Regions from separate parts of the Roseixanthobacter finlandensis genome, predicted to be linked through region 2. Evidence: predicted binding sites of a transcription regulator. Region 2 holds the regulator's gene; each other region holds the start of a gene.
The links. The regulator PhoB, encoded in region 2, activates phosphate uptake and scavenging genes when phosphate is short. The targets are predictions, from matches to a motif close to TGTCATNNANCTGTCAT.
Positions count from the first base shown of each region.

Region 1: a site for PhoB is predicted at 2,975-2,991, ahead of olsB (l-ornithine N(alpha)-acyltransferase). Genes of this name have one in related genera too.
Region 3: a site for PhoB is predicted at 2,180-2,196, ahead of ugpB (sn-glycerol-3-phosphate ABC transporter substrate-binding protein UgpB). Genes of this name have one in related genera too.
Region 4: a site for PhoB is predicted at 2,228-2,244, ahead of phnD (phosphate/phosphite/phosphonate ABC transporter substrate-binding protein). Genes of this name have one in related genera too.

Region 1 is NZ_CM195536.1:4,237,567-4,242,914, forward strand. It holds gene V5G24_RS19880 (hypothetical protein) at 1-174, opposite strand, end outside; gene V5G24_RS19885 (hypothetical protein) at 224-403, opposite strand; gene V5G24_RS19890 (YifB family Mg chelatase-like AAA ATPase) at 573-2,105, shown strand; gene V5G24_RS19895 (hypothetical protein) at 2,254-2,862, opposite strand; gene olsB (l-ornithine N(alpha)-acyltransferase) at 3,130-4,197, shown strand; gene arfB (alternative ribosome rescue aminoacyl-tRNA hydrolase ArfB) at 4,399-4,821, shown strand; gene recN (DNA repair protein RecN) at 4,847-5,348, opposite strand, start outside.
Region 2 is NZ_CM195536.1:951,401-956,748, forward strand. It holds gene pstB (phosphate ABC transporter ATP-binding protein PstB) at 1-774, shown strand, start outside; gene phoU (phosphate signaling complex protein PhoU) at 794-1,522, shown strand; gene phoB (phosphate regulon transcriptional regulator PhoB) at 1,528-2,229, shown strand; gene V5G24_RS04585 (hypothetical protein) at 2,422-2,892, shown strand; gene V5G24_RS04590 (GcrA family cell cycle regulator) at 3,093-3,605, opposite strand; gene V5G24_RS04595 (aspartate aminotransferase family protein) at 3,943-5,151, shown strand; gene argF (ornithine carbamoyltransferase) at 5,148-5,348, shown strand, end outside.
Region 3 is NZ_CM195536.1:1,598,942-1,604,289, reverse strand. It holds gene V5G24_RS07390 (BatD family protein) at 1-472, shown strand, start outside; gene ugpB (sn-glycerol-3-phosphate ABC transporter substrate-binding protein UgpB) at 798-2,111, opposite strand; gene V5G24_RS07380 (helix-turn-helix domain-containing protein) at 2,236-3,309, opposite strand; gene V5G24_RS07375 (DUF1269 domain-containing protein) at 3,712-4,224, opposite strand; gene V5G24_RS07370 (Na+/H+ antiporter subunit E) at 4,851-5,348, shown strand, end outside.
Region 4 is NZ_CM195536.1:2,035,215-2,040,562, reverse strand. It holds gene V5G24_RS09375 (ArsJ-associated glyceraldehyde-3-phosphate dehydrogenase) at 1-928, shown strand, start outside; gene arsJ (organoarsenical effux MFS transporter ArsJ) at 928-2,205, shown strand; gene phnD (phosphate/phosphite/phosphonate ABC transporter substrate-binding protein) at 2,310-3,245, shown strand; gene phnC (phosphonate ABC transporter ATP-binding protein) at 3,285-4,139, shown strand; gene phnE (phosphonate ABC transporter, permease protein PhnE) at 4,136-4,942, shown strand; gene phnE (phosphonate ABC transporter, permease protein PhnE) at 4,942-5,348, shown strand, end outside.

The DNA.
Region 1 (5,348 bases), 2.0 Mb from region 2:
CGCAACCAGCAGCGCGCGGACGCAGACCGGGGCCGCATCCCGCACGGAGGCGCGCGTGAACGGAAGGATGCGGCCATTGCCCAGGCTGCCCCACTCGGCCCAGCCGAGGCTTGGTTCGGCCTCCCGCGCGCCCTCGCGGCGGGACTTGGGGGACAAGGACTGAATGTGGGTCATGGTTCGACCTCCAGGGCCGGCGGGATGTGATCGGGGTGCGGGGCCGCCTTCAGCCCAGCAGGGCGTGAAGCACGAACGCCAGCACCAGCAGCGGCACGAGGAAGGCCGCCTTCAGCGCCATGCGGGCGAGCGGGCCGGGCCGGCGCACGCCTCGGCTCTGCTGCGGCGGCAGCGGGCGGGCGTGCGGGGCGGGAAAGGCGGCGGGGGAGACATAATGCGATTGGGTCATGGGTCGGTCCTCACGGCCGCTGTTATCCCGCCGCCCGCCGTAAGCGTGCCATCGCGAACCTGTGGGCTTTTCATAAAGGGCGCATAAACGCGGTGTTCCCAATATGTTCTTGTGCCGCCGGGCGCCCTCCACTACCTTGGGTCGCAGGGGCAAGCCGGGGGGCTGAAGCGTGATCCAGCGTGTGGCGACCGTGGCGTTCGAGGGCGTGGACGCACGGCCGGTGGATGTGCAGGTGCATGTGGCGCCGGGCCTGCCGGCCTTCACCATCGTCGGCCTGCCCGACAAGGCCGTGACCGAAGCCAAGGAGCGCGTGCGCGCCGCCCTGATCGCCTCGGGGCTTGCCTTGCCCGCGCGGCGCATCACCATCAATCTCGCCCCCGCCGATTTGCCGAAGGAAGGCTCCCATTATGATCTGCCCATCGCGCTCGGGCTGATGGCGGCGATCGGCGCCATTCCGGGCGATGCGCTCGCCGGCTTCACGGTGGTGGGCGAACTCGGGCTCGACGGGTCCATCGCCGCGGTGGCGGGCGTGCTGCCGGCGGCGATCGGCGCCAATGCCCGCGGACACGGGCTCATCTGCCCCGGCGCCTGCGGCGCGGAAGCCGCCTGGGCCAGCCCGGACATGGAGATTCTCGCCCCCATCTCGCTGATCCAATTGGCAAACCATGTCACGGGCCGGCAGATCCTCGCCCGGCCGGACCCGCGCCTGCGCCCGCCCGGAAGCTCGAACCTCGACCTCAGGGACGTGAAGGGCCAGGAAACCGCCAAGCGCGCGCTCGAGGTCGCGGCCGCCGGCGGTCACAATCTGCTCTATGTCGGCCCGCCCGGCGCCGGCAAATCCATGCTGGCCCAGCGCCTGCCCTCCATCCTACCGCCGCTCTCGCCGGCGGAGATGCTGGACGTCTCCATGGTCGCGTCGGTGGCGGGCGCGATCCAGGACGGCGCCCTGGTGGATCGCCGGCCATTCCGCGCCCCGCATCATTCCGCCAGCATGGCGGCGATGGTGGGCGGCGGGGCGAAGGCGAAGCCGGGCGAGGTCTCGCTCGCCCATCACGGCGTGCTGTTCCTGGACGAATTGCCGGAATTCTCGCCCCAGGTGCTGGATTCCCTGCGCCAGCCGCTGGAAACCGGCGATGTGCTGATCGCCCGCGCCAATCACCGCGTGACCTATCCGGCGCGGTTCCAATTGATCGCCGCCATGAACCCCTGCCGCTGCGGCCATGCGGGCGAGCCCGGCTTCACCTGCAAGCGCGGGCCGCGCTGCAAGGAGGATTACCAGGGGCGCCTTTCCGGTCCGTTCCTCGACCGCATCGACCTGTATCTGGATGTGCCGGCCGTCACCGCCGCCGATCTGGTGCTGCCCGCCCCGGCCGAGGGCTCGCGGGAGGTGGCGGCGCGGGTCGCCGCCGCGCGCACCCTCCAGGTGGAGCGCTACGCCGCGCTGGACCGGCCCGACATCCGCACCAATGCCCAGGCGACCGGCCCGCTTCTGGAGGTGGTCGCCGCGCCCGATGCCGGTGGGCTCGCTTTGCTGCGCGATGCCACCAGCGCCATGAATCTGTCGGCGCGCGGCTATCACCGGGTGCTCAAGGTCGCCCGCACCCTCGCCGACCTCGACGGGGCGGAAAGCCTTGGCCGCCGGCATCTGGCGGAGGCGCTGGCCTATCGTGCCCTGGCCGACCGCTCGCGCGCGGCGGCCTGAGCCGCCGCCGCTTATGTTTCACCTTTTTGCGCCCGCAGACTCTTGCTTCGCAGGCCCTTGCCCGCGCAAGCCCTTGCCCGCGCAAGCCCTTGCCCGCGCGGGCGAACCCTCGATCCTGCCCGCCGCGCGGCGATGCCAGAGGGAGAAACTACATGGCGTTGATGGCGAGGCCTTCGTAATAGGTGATCTGGCACAAATCGCCCAGTTCCACCTTCTGGAGATCGGCCAGCACCTGCGGATTGGCCGCCTTCACCGTGCGCACCGCGCCGTCCAGCCCCTCGAAGCTGATGGTGCCGTTGGTCTTGTCGATATTCACCAGGATGGAGGTGATGGTGACTTCCCGGAAGCCATAGTCCTCCGGCCAGCCCGGCAGGCCGTCCTTCAGCACAAGTTCGGAGACCGCGACGCCGGGCGTGCCCTGATGGGCCTTCCCGAGCGCGGTGACGAGGCCGGGCAGCACGCGGATCAGCAGCTTGCGGCTGTTGGCGAGCAGCATGACATCGCCCAGCAGCGGCGGGGCGATCACCGCCCAGCGCTTGCCGTTCGGGGTTTCGAGCACCACGCGGCGGGTGGCCGGATCGGCGGAAACGAAGCGCGCCTGATAGCTCAGCACATTCATCGCGCCGACGCCGGGCACGTTGATGACGGTGACGGCGGCGGGGGTGGGCATCGCCTGGGCCTGGGCCAGGCTCGAAAACGCCATGCTGAGCGCCAGCGCGCAGCCGGCCGCGCGCGAAAGAAACCGAACCTTAGACATGATACCCCCGAATCCCCATTGCCCTACGTCATCTCGCGCTAGCATGCGGCCCTAAAGCCTGCAATGCGCCACCGCCGTCATGTGACAGGACCGGGGTGTCACAATCTGCCATTGTCACATAGCCGTAGGAAAACTATGGTGAATGTGATGGTCACGCGGGATGAACGCGCACGATGCGCGCGCCCGGTTTCGAGCTCGTCTGGGACGGCGCGCGGCATCCCATAGAACCGCCGTTGTCCAGCGGCGGCCCGAGGAGGGGGTCGTTGCATGAAACGCCAAGATCCGTCCGGTTCCGGTCTCGACCCGCAGCCCTTCAGCTGGCCGGCTCTGGTGGGCCGCGGCATTGACGTGGCCAAGGAAGGCTTCGCCAAATTCCCCGGCGCCAAGTTCGGCGCGCCGCTGTTTGCGCCGCCCGTGCCGCGCGCGGATGGCAAGCCGGCGCTGAACGGCCCGCAGAAGCTGGTCTCCGATTTCCGCGCCTATTCCGGCATCCGCCACCGCGAGGCCGTGCCGTTCGGCGAGCCGGTGGTGCTCGGCCGTCTCGGGCCGCTGGAAGTGCGGCTCGCTCGCACCGCGCGCGACGTGCGCCGCGCCCAGCGCCTGCGCTATAAGGTCTTCTACGAGGAAATGTCCGCCGTGCCCGACGCCGCCGCCCGGCTCGCCCGGCGCGACGTGGATGCGTTCGACGCCATCTGCGACCACATGCTGGTGCTGGATTACGAAGCCGGAAAGATGGTGCTCGGCCGCCGCAAGCCCAAGGTCGTCGGCACCTATCGCCTGCTCAAGCAGGATGTGGCGGACCGCCATGGCGGCTTCTACACCCAGAGCGAGTTCGACGTGAACCGCATCGTCGCCGCGCATCCGGGCCTCAAATTCCTGGAGTTGGGTCGCTCCTGCGTGCTCAAGCCGTATCGCAACAAGCGCACGGTGGAGCTGCTGTGGCACGGCGTGTGGGCCTATATCCTGCGCAACAATATCGATGTGATGATCGGCTGCGCGAGCCTGGAGGGCACCGACCCCGAGGCGCTCGCGCTCCAGCTCTCGTTCCTGCACCACAACGCGCTCGCGCCCGAGGACTGGCGCGCCCGCGCGCTCGACAAGCGCTATGTGCCCATGGATCGCATGCCCAAGGCTGAGATCAACATGAAGGCGGCGCTGCATGCCCTGCCGCCCCTGGTGAAGGGCTATCTGCGGCTCGGCGGCTTCGTGGGCGACGGTGCGGTGGTGGACCATCAGTTCGGCACCACCGACGTGCTCGTGGTGCTGCCGCGCTCCATCATCAGCGCCCGCTATGTGGAGCATTTCGGCCCCACCGCGAACCGCCACGCCATCTGAGCTCGTCGCGTCGGTGGGCTGCCAGCGCGGCGCCGCCCCGAGCTGCGAGGCCGGATTTTCCAGTGCTTTGCGCGGCCGGCGACCGTGGAACCGGCAGCGCGGGAACGCGCAAGCCTGTCGCGCGGCGCGGCTTTCTGCCATAGCTGGGGCCTGCCGGCCGGCTGTCGGGCCGGTGCAGCATTCCGCGCGTCCGGGCTTGCCATGATTGAGATCACCCCCCGCATCGCCATTTCCGAGGACGAGATCGAACTCGCCTTCGTGCGCGCATCGGGACCCGGCGGGCAGAATGTCAATAAGGTGTCGAGCGCGGTGCAATTGCGCTTCAACGCCTTCGCCTCGCCGAATCTGCCCGACGGCGTGAAGCATCGCCTCATCCGCATCGCCGGCAAGCGCATGACGCAGGACGGCGTCGTCATCATCCAGGCACAGCGCCACCGCACCCAGGAGCGCAATCGTGCCGACGCGCTGGAGCGCCTTGTGGAGATGATTCGCGAGGCGACCTATGTCGCCCCGATCCGCCGGCCCACCCGCCCCACCCTCGGCTCGAAGGAACGGCGGCTAGAGGCAAAGGAGCGGCGCGGCGTGGTGAAAACCCTGCGCCAGAACAAGCCGCCGGCGGATTGAAGGCGCAGACCGCCGCTCACCCGCCTCACGCGGAAACGGCAGCCGCCTGGAGCAATTTTTCCGCCGCCGCGCGGGCTTCCGGGGTGATGCTGGCGCCGGCCAGCATACGGGCGATCTCCTCCTTGCGGTTCGGCGCATCGAGCGGCGCGACCCGCGTGGTCACGGGCGCGTCCCTCCCGGTGCCGGCGGAGGCCTTGGAAATCAGCAGATGCTGGCCCGCCCGCGCCGCCACCTGGGGCGCATGGGTCACGCAGATCACCTGCACCTGCCCGGCGAGGCGCGAGAGGCGATGGCCGATGGCATCCGCCACCGCGCCGCCCACGCCGGTGTCGATCTCGTCGAAAATCAGGGTCGGTGCGGAGCCGCGATCCGCCAGCACCACCTTCAGCGCAAGCAGGAAGCGTGCAAGCTCGCCGCCCGAGGCCACCTTCATCATGGGGCCGGGCCGGGTGCCGGGATTGGTGCGCACCCAGAATTCCACCCGGTCATAGCCTTCCGCGCCGGGCGCGCGGGGATCGCTGTCGATG
Region 2 (5,348 bases):
AAGCCCGATGCCATTCAGGCGCCGACCAAGATCAAGGTGGAGAAGCTCGACTTCTATTACGGGCAGAACCACGCGCTGAAGAACATCAATTTCGAGATCCCCCAGAAGCGGGTTACCGCGATGATCGGCCCCTCGGGCTGCGGCAAGTCCACCTTGCTGCGCGTGTTCAACCGCATGTATGATCTCTATCCCGGCCAGCGCGCCGAGGGTGGCGTGATGTTTGACGGCGTCAACATCGTCGGCAAGGAGCTGGACCCGACCGTCGTGCGCACGCGCATCGGCATGGTGTTCCAGAAGCCCACGCCGTTCCCCATGTCGATCTATGACAACATCGCCTTCGGCGTGCGCCTGCACGAGAACCTCAACAAGTCGAAGATGGACGAGCGGGTGGAAAGCTGCCTGCGTAAGGCCGCCATCTGGGAAGAGACCAAGGACCGCCTGCACACCTCGGCGCTCGGCATGTCCGGCGGCCAGCAGCAGCGCCTGTGCATCGCCCGCACCATCGCCGTGCAGCCGGAAGTGATCCTGCTGGACGAGCCGACCTCGGCGCTCGACCCGATCTCCACCTCGAAGATCGAGGATTTGATCGACGAGCTGAAGCAGGATTTCACGATCGTCATCGTGACCCACAACATGCAGCAGGCGGCGCGCTGCGCCGATATCACCGCCTTTTTCTACCTGGGCGAGCTGGTCGAGGTCGCGCCGTCCGACGTGATCTTCACCAATCCCAAGCAGATCAAGACCCGCGACTACATCACCGGCCGCTTCGGCTGACCAAGCAAGGATCTGCCAGATGTCCGACCATACCGTCTCGGCCTTCGACGCCGAGCTGAAGGAGATCGGCCGCAAGGTCGTCGAAATGGGTGGCCAGTCCGAGCGCATGGTGGCCGATGCCGTCAATGCTCTGATCCGCCGCGACACCGCTGCCGCCCAGCGGGTGATCCTGCTCGATGCGAGCGTCGATCTGCTGCAGCGGGAGATCGAGGAAAAGGCCATCATCTGCATCGCCAAGCGCCAGCCGGTGGCGAGCGATCTGCGCGACGTGGTGGCCTCGATCCGCATCGCCTCCGACCTGGAGCGCATCGGCGACCTCGCGAAGAATGTCGGCAAGCGGGTGCTCGCCATCGAGGGGGAATATCATCCCCAGAAGCTGGTGCGCGGCGTCGAGCACATGTCCGACCTGGTACTGGAGCAGCTTAAGGAAGTGCTGGACGCTTATGCCAGCCGCGACCAGGCGAAGGCCGTGGATGTGTGGGTCCGCGACAGCGGCATCGACACCATGTACACCTCGCTGTTCCGCGAACTCCTCACCTATATGATGGAAGATCCGCGCAACATCTCGGTGTGCACGCACCTTTTGTTCTGCGCCAAGAATATCGAGCGCATCGGCGACCACGCGACCAATATCGCGGAAACCATCTATTATATGGTTTCAGGGCAGATGTTGTCCGAAGAGCGCCCGAAGGCGGATGTCTCCAGCGAGACGACCGTCGCTTTCCCGGGGCATAGCCTTCAGGGGTAAAATCCGTGCCTGCGCGTATCTTGATTATCGAGGACGAGGAACCCCTGACCCTTCTGCTCCGCTACAATCTGGAGTCGGAAGGTTATTTCGTCGAAAGCGTCGGGCGAGGCGATGAGGGCGAGACCCGGTTGCGCGAAAGCGTGCCGGACCTCGTCATCCTCGACTGGATGCTGCCGGGCTTGTCGGGCATCGAATTGTGCCGCCGCCTGCGGACCCGCCCGGAAACCGAGCGGCTGCCGGTCATCATGCTCACCGCCCGTGGCGATGAAACGGAACGCGTGCGCGGCCTCGCTACCGGGGCCGACGATTATGTGGTGAAGCCCTTTTCCGTGCCCGAGCTTCTGGCGCGGGTGCGGGCGCTGCTGCGGCGGGCGAAGCCGGAGCATGTGGCCACCTTGCTGCGGGCCGGCGACATCGAGCTCGACCGGGAGACCCACCGGGTTCACCGCTCCGGCCGCGAGGTCCATCTTGGGCCGACGGAATTCCGCCTGCTGGAATTCCTGATGCAAAGTCCCGGACGGGTGTTCTCCCGCGAGCAATTGCTCGATGGCGTGTGGGGGCAGGATGTCTATATCGACGAGCGCACGGTGGACGTGCATGTGGGTCGCCTGCGCAAGGCGATCAACCGGGGGCGGCAGTCGGATCCGATCCGCACCGTGCGCGGCGCCGGCTATTCGTTCAACGAGATGTTCGCCCGCGTCCATTGAGCGATGTGGCCGAAGGTGCGGGCGCGTGCCCGCATGTCCTGTCGCATTCACGCCCGCCGCGCGCCGGTCCACGGTCTGCGGCGGGTTTCAAAAGCGAGAGATCGTGACTGCGCGGACAATAGCGGCGCTCCAGGCCAAGACCCATATGCCCGTCAGGGAGGGGTTCCCTCCCCGGCGATAGGGAGCCTCCTCATGGCCCGGCATATCTTCTCGCTCAACCATATCTTGTGGCGCAATGATGTCTTCCCGCGCAACCAGGCCCTCGCGCCCGACCAGCCCTTTGCGGGCCGCAGCGGTCTCGATGGCCGTCAGGCGCGTCCACAGCGGCCCGTTGCGGGTGGTGAGGGCGCATCGCAGTCCGGACGAACCGCGTGCCCTGCCGCGCTGGCCGTTCTCGGCCTCCTCGCGCTGTTGCTCGCGCTGCCGGTGACGCGCGCGCAGGCAAGCGCATTCACACCCGAGGCGCATTGCGCGGATGTTGCATCCCTGGTCTCGCGTGCGGGCGGCGCTATTCTGGAAACGGCCCCGGAAACCTTCCACCGGGTCGTCCGGGACAATAGCTTCTGCGATCCCGACGGGGTGGCGCGGCCGACCTACGCGCCGACGCAGGATAATCCGGCCTGTTTCGTCGGCTACAAATGCAGCGATTATCCCGTGCGCTAAAAGCGTTTTCGAGCGAAGTGGGCACCGGTGCGCGTGAAGAAAACGCGCTCACGCAACAGGCAGGCGTTTTCGAGCGAAGTGGGTACCGGTTCGCGTGAAGAAAACGCGTTAAACAAAAAGCTAGGCGTTTTCGAGCGACAGGAAAGAGGCTCGCTCGAAAACGTTTGGGCCGCGCGGCTCCGCGGTCGCGCGGGCGCCGCTCAGATGCGGGCGACGCGCCGGTCGCGGCGGCGATCCTGCGTGGGCTGATAGGCCATCCGCGCATGGGTCGTGCAATAGGGCATGCCGGTGAGGCTGCGGCCGCCGCAGAAATAGAAGTTTTCCGTGCCCGGCTCGCCGATCGGCCAGCGGCAGGTGCCTTCCGTAAGGTTCATGATCGTGCAGCGCTGGCCCATGGCGACGACATTGCCGCCGGTGGCCGGACGCGGCGCGGGCGCGGGTGCCACGAAGGCTTCCAGTGCGGGGGCGAGCGCGGTGTTGCCGATGGTTTGCGGCTGCGGCGCGGGCTTGTTGGCGGGCGCTTCAGGCCGGGCCTTGCGCGGCCGCGCCGCGGGGACCGTTGATTTCGCTCGGCCGGAGAGGCCGAGGCGGTGCACTTTTCCGATCACCGCATTGCGGGTGATGCCGCCCAGCTCGCCGGCGATCTGGCTTGCGGAAAGCCCTTCGCCCCAGAGCTTCTTCAAGAGTTCGACGCGCTCGTCGTTCCAGCTCATCGCTCTCCTCCTTCGACTCTTCTCCCGCACCCAGGCGCGCCATTGCACGCGGGTTCGCAGGGCCCAACGTCACTTGGGGAACAGGCCTGCACGAGATGTCGTGGTCGGCCACGAGCAAACTACAATATGCACGCCCGCCCGCACAGAGTCGGAATGCATTCCCGCGCCGTTGTCCCCAAGTCGTTACGATCAGGTTAACGGCTGCGCTCTGTTGACCTCCCGCGCGCGATCATTAGAATCCCTTTTTGTCGGGCCGCCCCGCGAGGGCGGCCTTTGGCGTTTCTGATGTCCGGCGAGACGCTCCGCGTTTCGCCCCACCCCAAGAGGAGGGGTTTCCGTGATCACCCCCGTTCTGCCGACCTATGCGCGCATCGACCTGGTTTTTGAAAAGGGAGAGGGCTGCTGGCTCGTCACGACGGACGGGCGACGCTTTCTCGATTTCACCGCCGGCATCGCGGTCAATATCCTCGGGCACGCCCATCCCTATCTGGTCTCGGCCCTGACCGAACAGGCCGGAAAGCTCTGGCACACCTCGAACCTGTTCCGCATCGTCGGCGGCGAGCGGCTGGCGGAGCGGCTGAAGGCGGTGACCTTCGCGGACACCATGTTCTTCACCAATTCCGGTGCGGAAGCGCTGGAGTGCGCCATCAAGATGGCGCGCCGCTATCAATATGTGATCGGCGCTGAGGCGAAAAACCGCATCATCGCGTTCGAGGGCGCGTTCCACGGGCGCACGCTCGCGACCATCGCCGCCGGCGGCAATGCCAAATATCTCGAAGGTTTCGGCCCGAACATGCCGGGCTTCGACCATGTGCCGTTCGGCGATATCGAGGCGGTCAAGGCGGCCATCGGGCCGGAAACCGGGGCGATCCTGGTGGAGCCGATCCAGGGCGAAGGCGGCGTGCGCGTGCCCTCGCCGGATTTCCTGCCGCAATTGCGGGCGCTGTGCGACGCCCATGGCCTGCTGCTGATCCTCGACGAGGTGCAGTGCGGCGTCGGGCGCAGCGGAAGTCTGTTCGCTTACCAGACCTCGGGCATCCTGCCCGACATCATGGCGGTGGCGAAGGGCATCGGCGGCGGCTTCCCCATGGGCGCGTGCCTCGCCACCGAGAATGCCGCCCGCGGCATGACGCTCGGCACCCACGGGTCCACCTATGGCGGCAACCCGCTCGCCATGGCGGTGGGCAATGCGGTGCTGGACGTGGTGTTGGCGGACGGCTTCCTGGAGCGGGTGCAGGCCATCTCCGCACTGCTCGTGCGCACGCTGAACGAGATCAAGGACCGTCATCCCGCGGTCATCGCCGAAGTGCGAGGTGAAGGGCTCCTGCTTGGCATGAGGGCGCAGGGCCCCGCCGCCGAGCTGGTGCTCGCCCTGCGCGACGAGGGCCTGCTGGCCCCGGGCGCAGGAGATAACGTGGTTCGACTTCTGCCGCCTCTCATCCTCAGCGAGGACGAGATCGCCATTGCCGCCGAGAAAATCGAGGCCGCCTGCCTGCGGATCGAGAACGGCCTTGCATTGGCGTCGGCGAAGGGAGCCGCCGAATGAAGGACATTGGCGTGCGTCATTTTCTCGATCTGTCCGATATCCCCGCGGTGGAGCTGCGGCGGGTTCTGGAATTGTCGAAGGATCTCAAGGCCAAGCGCAAGGCTGGCACCGCCGAGCGGCCACTGGCCGGCAAATCGCTGGCGATGGTGTTCGACAAGCCGTCCACGCGCACCCGCGTTTCGTTCGATCTGGCCATG
Region 3 (5,348 bases), 650 kb from region 2:
CCGCCGCGCCGCCCATGCGGCGCGCGCAACGTCTGGTGCCGCGCGCCCGGCGTATCGCAGCCGAGGCCGGGCGCGCATCAGCGCCGCCGCCGCGCTGGCCGATCTGCGCGCCGCCTGCAAGGCCGATAACGCGCTGGCCGCCCATGCCGCTTTGATCGCCTGGACGCGGGCCGAGGGCAGCCCTGCCCCCGTCGCCACCGGCCAGGTCCACCGAGACGCCTTCGACGCGCAAACTTTGGACGCGCAAGCTTTCGACGCGAATACCTTCCGCACGCCCGCCATGGCGAAGGCGGCAGAGGATCTGCGCCAACATCTCTATGGGGCAGGATCTTCGGGCCTCAAGCCTGCAGGCATCAAGGCTGCGCGCTGGCGCGGCGCCGCCTGCCTCTCCGCCGTGCGCGCGGAATGCGCCGCGCGCACCCGATCCGCCCCGAAGCGCCGCGGCGCCCGCCTCGCCCCGCTCTATCCCTAGGCGGGCTAGGACCGATCGACATTCACGGCTTGGCGCCGTCGCCAGAGGAATCGTCATGCACGGGCTTGTCCCGTGCATCCACGCGGCACCGTTGGTGCCAGCCGTTCAAGACCGGTGAGTTCGGCCCGGCGTAGATGGCCGGGACGCGCCCGGCCAAGACGCGCAAAAGGCGATCGACCGGTGAAAGAAATACAATCGCGCACACCGGCGGTGAGCCCCTCGACGATCACCACGCCGCTGACGGCCGATTGGTCCTGAAGCCCCGTCGGGCCAGCGCCGCGGAATCGTGCGGAGCCGAACCGCGCGGTCCGGCTCCGCCCCGCGCCTATTGGTTCGCTTTCTCGAACGCCCGCAGCATCTCATTGCCGCGCGATTGGGCGGCGGCGAGCGCTTCCTTCGGGGTCTTCTTGCCCGCGAGGGTGGCTTCCAATTCCTCCTCGATCACATCGCGGATCTGCACGAACGAACCGAAGCGCAGCCCCTTGGAATTTTCCGTGGGCGGGTTCAGCGTCATCTGGAGGATCGAGATGTCGGTCCCGGGGTTCTTCTCGTAGAAGCCTTGGCTTTTCGAGAGATCGTAGGCCGCCTGGGTGATGGGCAGATAGCCGGTCTGCTGGTGCCACCAGGCCTGCACGTCGGCGCGCGAGAGATAGGTGAAGAATTTCGCCACCCCGCGATATTCCTCCTTCGGCCGCCCGTTCAGCACCCACAGCGAGGCGCCGCCGATGATGGAATTCTGCGGCGCGCCCTTCACGTCGGGCCAATAAGGCATCATGCCGTAGCCGAGATCGAATTTCGCATTGGCGAGAATGCCCGCGCGCGCCGCCGACGAGCCGATGGAGATGGCGCATTCGCCGGAGAAGAATTTCGGATCCGCCTTGGACTGGCGTCCGCCGTAATCAAAGATCTTGGAGGTCTGCCACATGGCAAGCGCGGTCCAATGCTTCTCCACCAACGGATTGGCGATCTCCAGCACGGTGTCGAGCCCACCCATGCCGTTCTGCTTGGTGCCGATGGGAATATTGTGCCAGGCGGACAGATTTTCCACATTCACCCAGGACGGCCATTGGGTGGTGAAGCCGCACGGCACCCCCGCCGCCTGGAGCTTCCTGGCATCCGCCTCCACCTCGGGCCAGGTCTTGGGCGGCACGTTGGGATCAAGACCCGCCTTCGTGAACAGGTCCTTGTTGTAATAGAGGATCGCGGTGGAGGAATTGAACGGCAGGGAGAGCATGTTGCCCGCCGTGTCGGAATAATAGCCGGTGACCGACGGCAAATAGACCTTGGGGTCGAACGGCTCGTTCGCGTCCGCCATCAGCTTGTAGACCGGATACACTGCGCCCTTGGCGGCCATCAAAGTCGCGGTCCCGACCTCGAACACCTGCACGATGGCGGGATGCTGCTTGGCGCGGAAGGCGGCTATCGCGCCCGTCATGGTCTCAGGATAGGAGCCCTTGTACACCGGGACAATCTTGTATTCGCCCTGCGACGCGTTGAAATCGCTGGCGATCTTCTCCAGCTTCTCGCCCAGCGCGCCGGACATGGCGTGCCACCATTGGATCTCGGTTTGCGCGGATGCCGGGCCGGCGAAGGCCAGCGCGGCGGCAACCAGCGCCGACGGCAGGATGCGAGATGCCATATGTGCCTCCTCGAGTGCGCCATGCAGAGCGCCATGGACCGATCAGGCTCAACGCTTGATCGGTTAGCGTTACGTTTCCATGACAATCGGCGAAATCCGCTGCACGCGGCCGTGGACCGGTCCCTTAGGCCTGGAGCCCGCGCAGGATGGTTTCAAGATCGCGCGTCTCGTCTTCGCGCGCGCGCCGCGCCGGTGCCGGGGGGCGCGGCAGGCCGGCGAGCGCCGCGCTGCGGGCATCGCTCGGGCTGAAGCCGAATTCGCCGCGAAACGCCCGGCTGAAGCCGGAGGCATCGGCAAAGCCGAAAAATTCGGCGATCTGCCCGATGGCGCGCGCATCGGCCGGATCGCCGAGCGCGGCCAGCGCCGCCAGCAGCCGCTGGCGCTGGATGTAGCGCGTGACGCCGCCGAGGTCCTCGAACAGCCGGTAGAGGCGTGAACGGGAAATGCCGAGCACGCGGCACAGGCCGGCCGGCGTCAGGGTGGGGGAATTGAGATGGGCCTGAATCACCCGCCGCGCCCGCTCCAGCGTGGTGCGCGCCAACGGCGCCTGCGCCTGGGCCAGCGCGTCCGCGCTCGGCGCGATGCAGGCCGCCAGCAAAGTGCGCGTCGCCTCGGCGACAGCGGGCAGGTCCGCCGTGGTGAGGCGGGGCATCTGCTTTTCCAGGCTCAGCAGGTAATCGGCCAGCAAGCCGCCGAGCCCGGTGTCGGGGATGTCCGGTGGCGCGGCATCGAAAGCGGCGGCAGTGCCGGCGAACAGGTCGCGCGGAATGAACAGCGTCAGCACCCGCCGATCTGAGCCGCCGCCCACGAACGGTCGCGCCAGCGAACGAAAGCCCAGCGGGGCGCGGCGGCCGGGGATTTCGCTTTCGTAGAGCACCAGGCACCAATGATCGATCGGGTCCTTGCCGAGATGGCGCCAGCTGCGCTGATAGCCGGCGCCGGGCATGCGCGCCGAGGTCAGGGCGAAGCGGCCGAGATCCCACACCGTCTTGTCGGCCTCGAATCCCACGGCGGGGGCGGCCACCAGGGACAGGTCCACGGTGGAGGCGATGAAATCATGCCAGCCGTCGAACTGTTCCGCTTTCGGCAGATCAGCCGTGCTGAAATGCAGCGGCGCCAGCGGCGAAGGGGCCGCCGGATCGCCGGCCTCGGCACGCGCGGCAAAGGGCTGAGTCTGGTTCATCGCCACGAATGACACGTCGTTCCCGCCTGCTCCTCCCGGCTCCCGCCGGCGCATCCCGGCGACATGTTAGCGCAGGACCGGCCAAGGTTGAACGCTGCCGTTCCAGCTCGCTGCCGGGACATCGCCCGCGCGCATGGCGCGCGTGGGGGGCGCGAATGGGGATTGGGATCGAGCGCATGGAGGCGGGACGGCCTGCTCATCGCAAACGACGCCGACCGCGCTAGCCTTGCAGGTGTCCTGCGCACCGGTGTCCCCCCGACCCGCGCGGCGCAGGCCCTCGGGGCTCCCCCGCTCCGATAGTGCTTCCCGGAAAGAGGCCCATCCTTTCCGGGAAGCCGGCCATTTTTTCCGCGCCGCTCCGCCGACGCGCGCTGGAGGACGAAAGCGTGTTGTTCTGCTGCGCCCGCGCGCGGCCGTTCAGGCCGCCGTGATGAGCGCCTTGCGCAGCCGCTCTTCCGCCTCGTTGGAGAGTGAGGTCTTCAGGATGCGAGGCTTGTAGGGCTCGACCTCGGGCAGGACCTTGTCCTCCGTCACCGAGCGTACCAGCACGAACAGCGCCGAGGAATCGGCCGGAATGGTGCCGCCCAGGTCCTTGATGAAGCTGTCATTGATGCCGAAATCCACCAGCGAGCCGGACAGCGCGCCCGTGCCCGCGCCGGCCACCGCGCCGATCGCCATGCCGGCGAGCGGGTTGAGGAATAAAATCCCCACCAGCGCGCCCCACAGGGCGCCGGAGACGCCGCCGCGCGCCGCACCCATGGCGGTGAGGTTCACAGCCTGCTTGATATGGACCTTACCCTCCGCGTCGCGCTCCACCACGCACGCATCCTCCAGGTCGATCAGATGCTCGACATGCAGGGAGCGTAGCTTGTTCAAGACTTCGTCCGCGGCGTGAATGCCATCGAACCCAAAGACAACCAGATGACTCATGACGTTGATTCCGCGACCACGGAGGTTTTATAAAACCGCCAAAGGGATATTCGACCAGCGCGCAAGATGGACGGGCAGATTATTCGACGTCCTTCGCGGCGCGATATGACATCGCTGCCGCTGCCTATTGCCTGCTCGCCCAGTATTTGTGCGCCGGCCAAGCGAGTTATGCCGCATTCCGAGGGTCCGGCAATGGGCGCAGAATCCCGCGCCTGTTCCGCCCATCCCAATTTTCGGCCTGCTCAAGCGGACCGGCGGACCGGACCGGATCGAAGGCGGCCGTTGGCGGGCCCGCGCGTACCGCCATAAATAATTGAAACTATTTAGATTTTTTCGACGCGAACGATAATTGCGGCACGCGCGGGCCGAAACTGCCCCCAAGGCAGGCGGCGGTTGCGCCGCGCGCTTTGCGTGCAATGCGGGAGCGCGAGCGTTGCAACGCCCAAGGCCCGGCGATACAAGTTCCTAAGATCTTCTCGCAGCTTCCTGCGGTATCGCATCGATCATGCAGTGTCTGCGAGAGCATTTCGCCCCCTGGCAGTCCCGCCGGACGCTGCGTCCGGGACTGGAGAGACCGTCATGGGGCACATGCCGGACGGGCGGAAACCGGAAGGGCGGGAACCGGAATGGCTGAGCAGGCGGACCAGGCATTCCACGGCCCTGCCTTCGCCTGCCGCTGGCTGTGTTTTTTCCTGTTCTGGATCATGCTCGGCCGCGTCTCGGCCCTGGATCTCTGCGCGGGCGCGGTGATCTGCGCGCTGGCGGCAGGGGCGAGCCTTTCCCTGCTGCCGCCCGGCACCGCCCGCGCCAAGCCGGCCGCTTTGCTCGCCTTCGCCACGCGATTCGCCCGCCGCTCGGTGATCGCTGGGTGGGATGTGGGGCGGCGGGCGTTCCAGAGCCCGGTCCCGCTTCAGCCCGGCTTCCTCATTTTCGCGACGCGCTGCCCGCGCGGGCTGGCGCTTCAATCCTTCTGCGCCGTCACCGCGCTTCAGCCCGGAACCCTGCCGCTCGGCGAATCGGATGGCGGGCTGCTGCTGCATTGCCTGGACACCAGCGGCCCGGTGCGCGACGATCTCAAGCGGGACGAAGCGGCCTTCCGCGCCGTGATCGGGGACGGCGTCCGC
Region 4 (5,348 bases), 1.1 Mb from region 2:
CGTCCATCTCAACGAGATCAAGGGCGGCGCTGAAGCATGCGCCCACTTGCTCGAGTTCGACAGCGTGCAGGGACGCTGGCGGGCGCCCATCTCGCACGATGAGGGCAGCGTGCGCATCGGCGAGCATGTCATGTCCTTCTCGTCTCATGCCAAGCCGGACGACATTCCCTGGGGCGATCTCGGCGTGGATGTGGTGCTGGAATCCACCGGCAAATTCCTCACGCCGCAGGTGCTCGAAGGCCATCTGAAGCGGGGCGCCAAGCGCGTCATCGTCGCCGCGCCGGTGAAGGACCCCTCGGTGCTCAACGTGGTGGTGGGGGTGAATGAGCATCTCTACGACCGAGAGACGCACCCTATCGTCACGGCGGCGTCCTGCACCACCAACTGCCTCGCGCCGGTGGTGAAGGTGGTGCACGAGGCGATCGGCATCCGCCACGGCCAGATCACCACCATCCATGATCCCACCAACACCAATGTGGTGGTGGATGCGCCCCACAAGGACCTGCGCCGCGCCCGCTCGGCCATGCTCTCGCTCCAGCCCACCACCACAGGCAGCGCCACCGCCATCGCCCTCATCTATCCCGAGCTGAAGGGCAAGCTGAACGGCCACGCGGTGCGCGCCCCGGTGCTCAACGCCTCGCTCACCGACTGCGTGTTCGAGCTCAATCGCGAGACCACGGCACAGGAGGTGAACGCCTTGTTCGCCGAGGCCGCCGCGGGATCGCTCAACGGCATCCTCGGCTTCGAGCCGCGCCCCCTGGTGTCGGCGGACTATGCCCGCGACACCCGCTCCTCGATCGTGGATGGCCCCTCGACGCTGGTGACCGACGGCACCCTGCTGAAGGTCTATGCTTGGTACGACAATGAGATGGGCTATGCCTGCCGCATGGTGGACCTAGCCTGCTATCTCGAACAGGCGGGGCTGTGATGGCAGCCCCCTCCTCCGCCGGCATCCGCAACTATGCCATCGTGACAGCCGCCTATTGGGGCTTCACGCTGACCGACGGCGCGCTCCGGATGATCGTGCTCTTCACCTTCTTCAAGCTCGGCTATTCGCCCTTCACCCTGGCCTTCCTGTTCGTGCTGTACGAGGCTGCCGGTATCGGCGCCAACTTCATCGGCGGCTGGCTCGCGGGCCGCTTCGGCATCACGCGCATGCTTACGGTCGGCCTGACGACGCAGATCTGCGGCTTCCTGATCCTGTCGGCGGTCTCCCCGTCCTGGGAGACCGCGCTTCTGGTCCCCTGGGTGGTCGCCGCTCAGGGCATCTGCGGCGTCGCCAAGGACCTGACCAAGACCGCGTCCAAGTCCGCCATCAAGGTCACCGAGGCCGATGCGAAGGGCGGCAATGCGAACAGCCGCCTGTTCCGCTGGGTGGCGTGGTTCACCGGATCGAAGAACGCGATGAAGGGGTTCGGCTTCCTGCTCGGCGGCGCGCTCCTGGAACTGATCGGCTTCCGTCCTGCCCTGTGGCTGATGGCGGGCGTGCTCGCCCTGGTCCTGGTCGGGGTCGTCCTGTCGTTGCCGCCCATGCTCGGAAAGACGAAATCGAGTAAGAGCATGAAGGAGCTCTTTGCCAAGAATCGGGGTGTCAACCTGCTCGCCCTGGCCCGCGTGGCCCTGTTTGGCGCACGCGACGTCTGGTTCGTCGTTGGCGTGCCGGTCTTCCTCTATGGCTCTGGCTGGACCTTCATCATGGTCGGCGGCTTCCTGGCCCTGTGGACCATCGGCTACGGCTTCGTCCAAGCGGCCGCACCCGCCGTTGTGACCCGCAGCGCGGACGGCCTCTCCCGGGAGGTCCCCGCAGCGCGATGGTGGGCGCTTGCCCTTACCCTGGTTCCAATCGCCATGGCGGGCTGGCTTGCCTTCGCACCACCCCATGCGGACGTCGTGCTGGTGGCCGGCCTGTCGATTTTCGGCATCGCGTTCGCCGTGAACTCCTCCCTGCACTCCTACCTGATCCTGGCCTATGCCGGATCGGAGAAGGCCGCCGAGGACGTCGGCTTTTACTATGCGGCCAATGCCGCCGGACGGTTCATCGGCACGTTACTTTCCGGCCTGCTCTACCAGATTGGCGGAATCTTCGCCTGCCTGGGTGGATCGGCCCTGATGCTCGCCGTCTGCTTATTCACGACCTTGCTGCTGCCCACCCATGCCAATCCCGCTGAGAATACAAACCCGCGCCGCGCCCCGACGGGCGGCTGATCCCGCTGCATCGTAGTCGGCACGTCACACGACAGTCGTATTGAATCTGCAATCCAATCGGAGATGAAGCCATGTCGCTCCTGCGCTCCATGACCTGTGCCGCCATGCTCGCGGCGACCATGCTGGCCCCCACTCTTGCCCATGCCGAGTTCAAGCTCGACCCGCGCTTTACCGACGCCAACGGCGACATGGTGGCGGATGCGCCGTCCGACCCGGCGAAGCAGCTGGACCCCGACACCCTCATCTTCGCCTATACCCCGGTGGAGGACCCCGCCGTCTACGCTAAGGTGTGGCAGGAATTCCTTGATCATCTCGCCAAGGTGACGGGCAAGAAGGTGCAGTTCTTCCCCGTGCAGTCCAACGCCGCGCAGCTGGAAGCCATGCGCGCCGGGCGCCTGCACGTGGCCGGTTTCAATACCGGCTCCAACCCCATCGCGGTGGCCTGTGCCGGCTTCGTGCCCTTCGCCATGATGGCGGCGAAGGATGGCGCCTACGGCTATGAGATGGAGATCATCACCTATCCCGGCTCCGGCATCACCAAGGTCGAAGACATCAAGGGCAAGAAGATGGCCTTCACCTCCGAGACCTCGAACTCGGGCTACAAGGCGCCCTCCGCTCTGCTGCGCACGGAATTCAAGCTGGAGCCGGGCAAGGATTACGAGCCCGTGTTCTCCGGCAAGCACGACAATTCCATCATCGGCGTCGCCAACAAGGACTACCCGGCGGCGGCGGTGGCCAATTCGGTGATGAAGCGGATGATCGCGCGCGACGTCATCAAGGCGGATCAGGTGGTCTCCATCTACAAGTCCCAGAGCTTCCCCACCACCGGCTACGGCTACGTCTACAATTTGAAGCCGGAGCTGGCGGCGAAGGTGAAAGAGGCCTTCTTCACCTTCAACTGGGAGGGCACCGCCCTGCAGAAGGAGTTCAAGTCGGCCGAGCCGCCGCAGGAGAAATTCATCCCCATCACCTTCAAGGAGAACTGGGCGGTGGTGCGGCAGATCGACGACGCCATGGGCGTCAGCTACACCTGCAAATAGACTCCGGCTGCTGGGCCCCGGCAAGAGAAAGACTGCGGGATGCTGACCATCGCCGGCCTGTCCAAGCGTTACGCCAAGGGGGACAAGGCCCTCGAAGACGTATCTCTCAGCATCCCCGCAGGCCAGGTGGTGGGACTGATCGGTCCCTCAGGGGCGGGCAAGTCCACCCTCATCCGCTGTGTGAACCGGCTGGTGGAGCCGACCTCTGGCTCCATCCGCCTGGGTGACACCGAGATCACCGGCCTCGGCGGGACGGGCCTGCGGCGCGCGCGGCGGCGCATGGGCATGATCTTCCAGGAATATGCCCTGGTGGAACGCCTCACGGTCATGGAAAACGTGCTCTCCGGGCGGCTCGGCTATGTGGGCTTCTGGCGCGCCTTCCTGCGCCGGTTTCCGCAGGCCGACATCGACCGGGCCTTCGCCGTGCTGGACCGCGTCGGTCTCCTCGATCATGTGGACAAGAGGGCGGACCAACTCTCCGGCGGCCAGCGCCAGCGGGTGGGCATCGCCCGCGCGCTCGTGCAGGAGCCCGACATCCTGCTGGTGGACGAGCCCACCGCCAGCCTCGATCCCAAGACCTCCCGCCAGATCATGCGCCTGATCGTGGAGGTCTGCGCCGAGCGCCAGCTTGCGGCCATCGTCAATATCCACGACGTGGCGCTGGCGCAGATGTTCGTCCAGCGCATAATCGGCCTCAAGGCCGGGCGCATCGTGTTCGACGGCCCGCCGGACGCGCTCGACACCGCCGCCCTCACCGCCATCTATGGCGAAGAAGACTGGTCGCGCACCATCCGCGAGGCGGAGGACGATGCGGTGGAAGAAGCTGCCGCCCAGGATGCCGCTCGCCTCGTGCGCGCACAGGCGACGCCCGCCGCCGTGGCGAGGGCGTTGTGAGCGCCAATCCTGCCCCCGCGCGCCGCTGGCGCCCTTCACCGTTTATCGCCAATCCCTGGCTGCGCTACGCCCTGCTCGCTGGGGCGGCGCTCTATCTGGCGCTGGCGCTGGGCAGCATCGAGGTCAATTGGGCCCGCCTCTCGGACGGCTGGGCGCGCGGCCTGCGCTTCGTGTCGGGCTTCCTGGAACCCAATTTCTCGCGGCGTTGGGACGATATCGTCCAGGGCATGATCGAAAGCCTGACCATGACGGTCACCTCCACCGTGATGGGCATCGCCATTTCAGTGCCCATCGGCATCGGCGCCGCGCGCAACGTGGTGCCGCGCCCGGTCTATTTCATGTGTCGCGCCATCATCGCCGTGTCGCGGTCCCTGCAAGAAATCATCGTCGCCATATTGCTGGTGGCCATGGTGGGCTTCGGCCCGTTCGCCGGCTTCCTCACCTTGTCCTTCGCCACCATCGGCTTCCTCTCCAAGCTGCTGGCGGAGGACATCGAGGACATCGACCCCGCCCCGGTGGAGGCGATCCGCGCCACCGGAGCGCCCTGGCCGTCGCTCATCGCCTTCGGCGTGCTGCCGCAGGTGGCCCCGCGGCTGTTGGGGCTTTCGCTCTACCGGCTCGACATCAATTTCCGCGAATCCGCCGTGGTCGGCATCGTCGGTGCCGGCGGCATCGGCGCCACGCTGAACACCGCCATCGACCGCTACGAATTCGACAGCGCCGCGGCCATCCTCATCCTCATCATCGCCATCGTCATGGCGAGTGAATATATCTCCGGCCTTGTGCGCGGGCGGGTGAAATAATGCCCGTCACAGCCCTTCCCGAAGGCCGCAGATCCTGGCAGCGCCGCACCCCGCGGGGACAGATCGCCGTGTGGTTCGGCTGGCTTCTCGCCGTGGCCTTCACCGTGTTCTGCTGGCGGGTGATGACGCAAGGCACCATCTGGGCCTTCGTCCTGGATGCCCCCACCCAGGCCGCCGACATCGGCGCGCGCATGGTGCCCCCGCGCTGGTCCTATTTTCCATCGCTGCTCAAGCCCTTGTGGGATACGCTGAACATCGCCACCCTCGGCACGCTCGCCGCCATCGTGCTGTCGGTGCCGGTGGCCTTCCTCGCGGCGCGCAACACTACCCCCAGCGCCGCCTTCGTGCGGCCTCTGGCGCTGTTCGTCATCGTCGCCTCGCGCTCCATCAATTCCATCATCTGGGC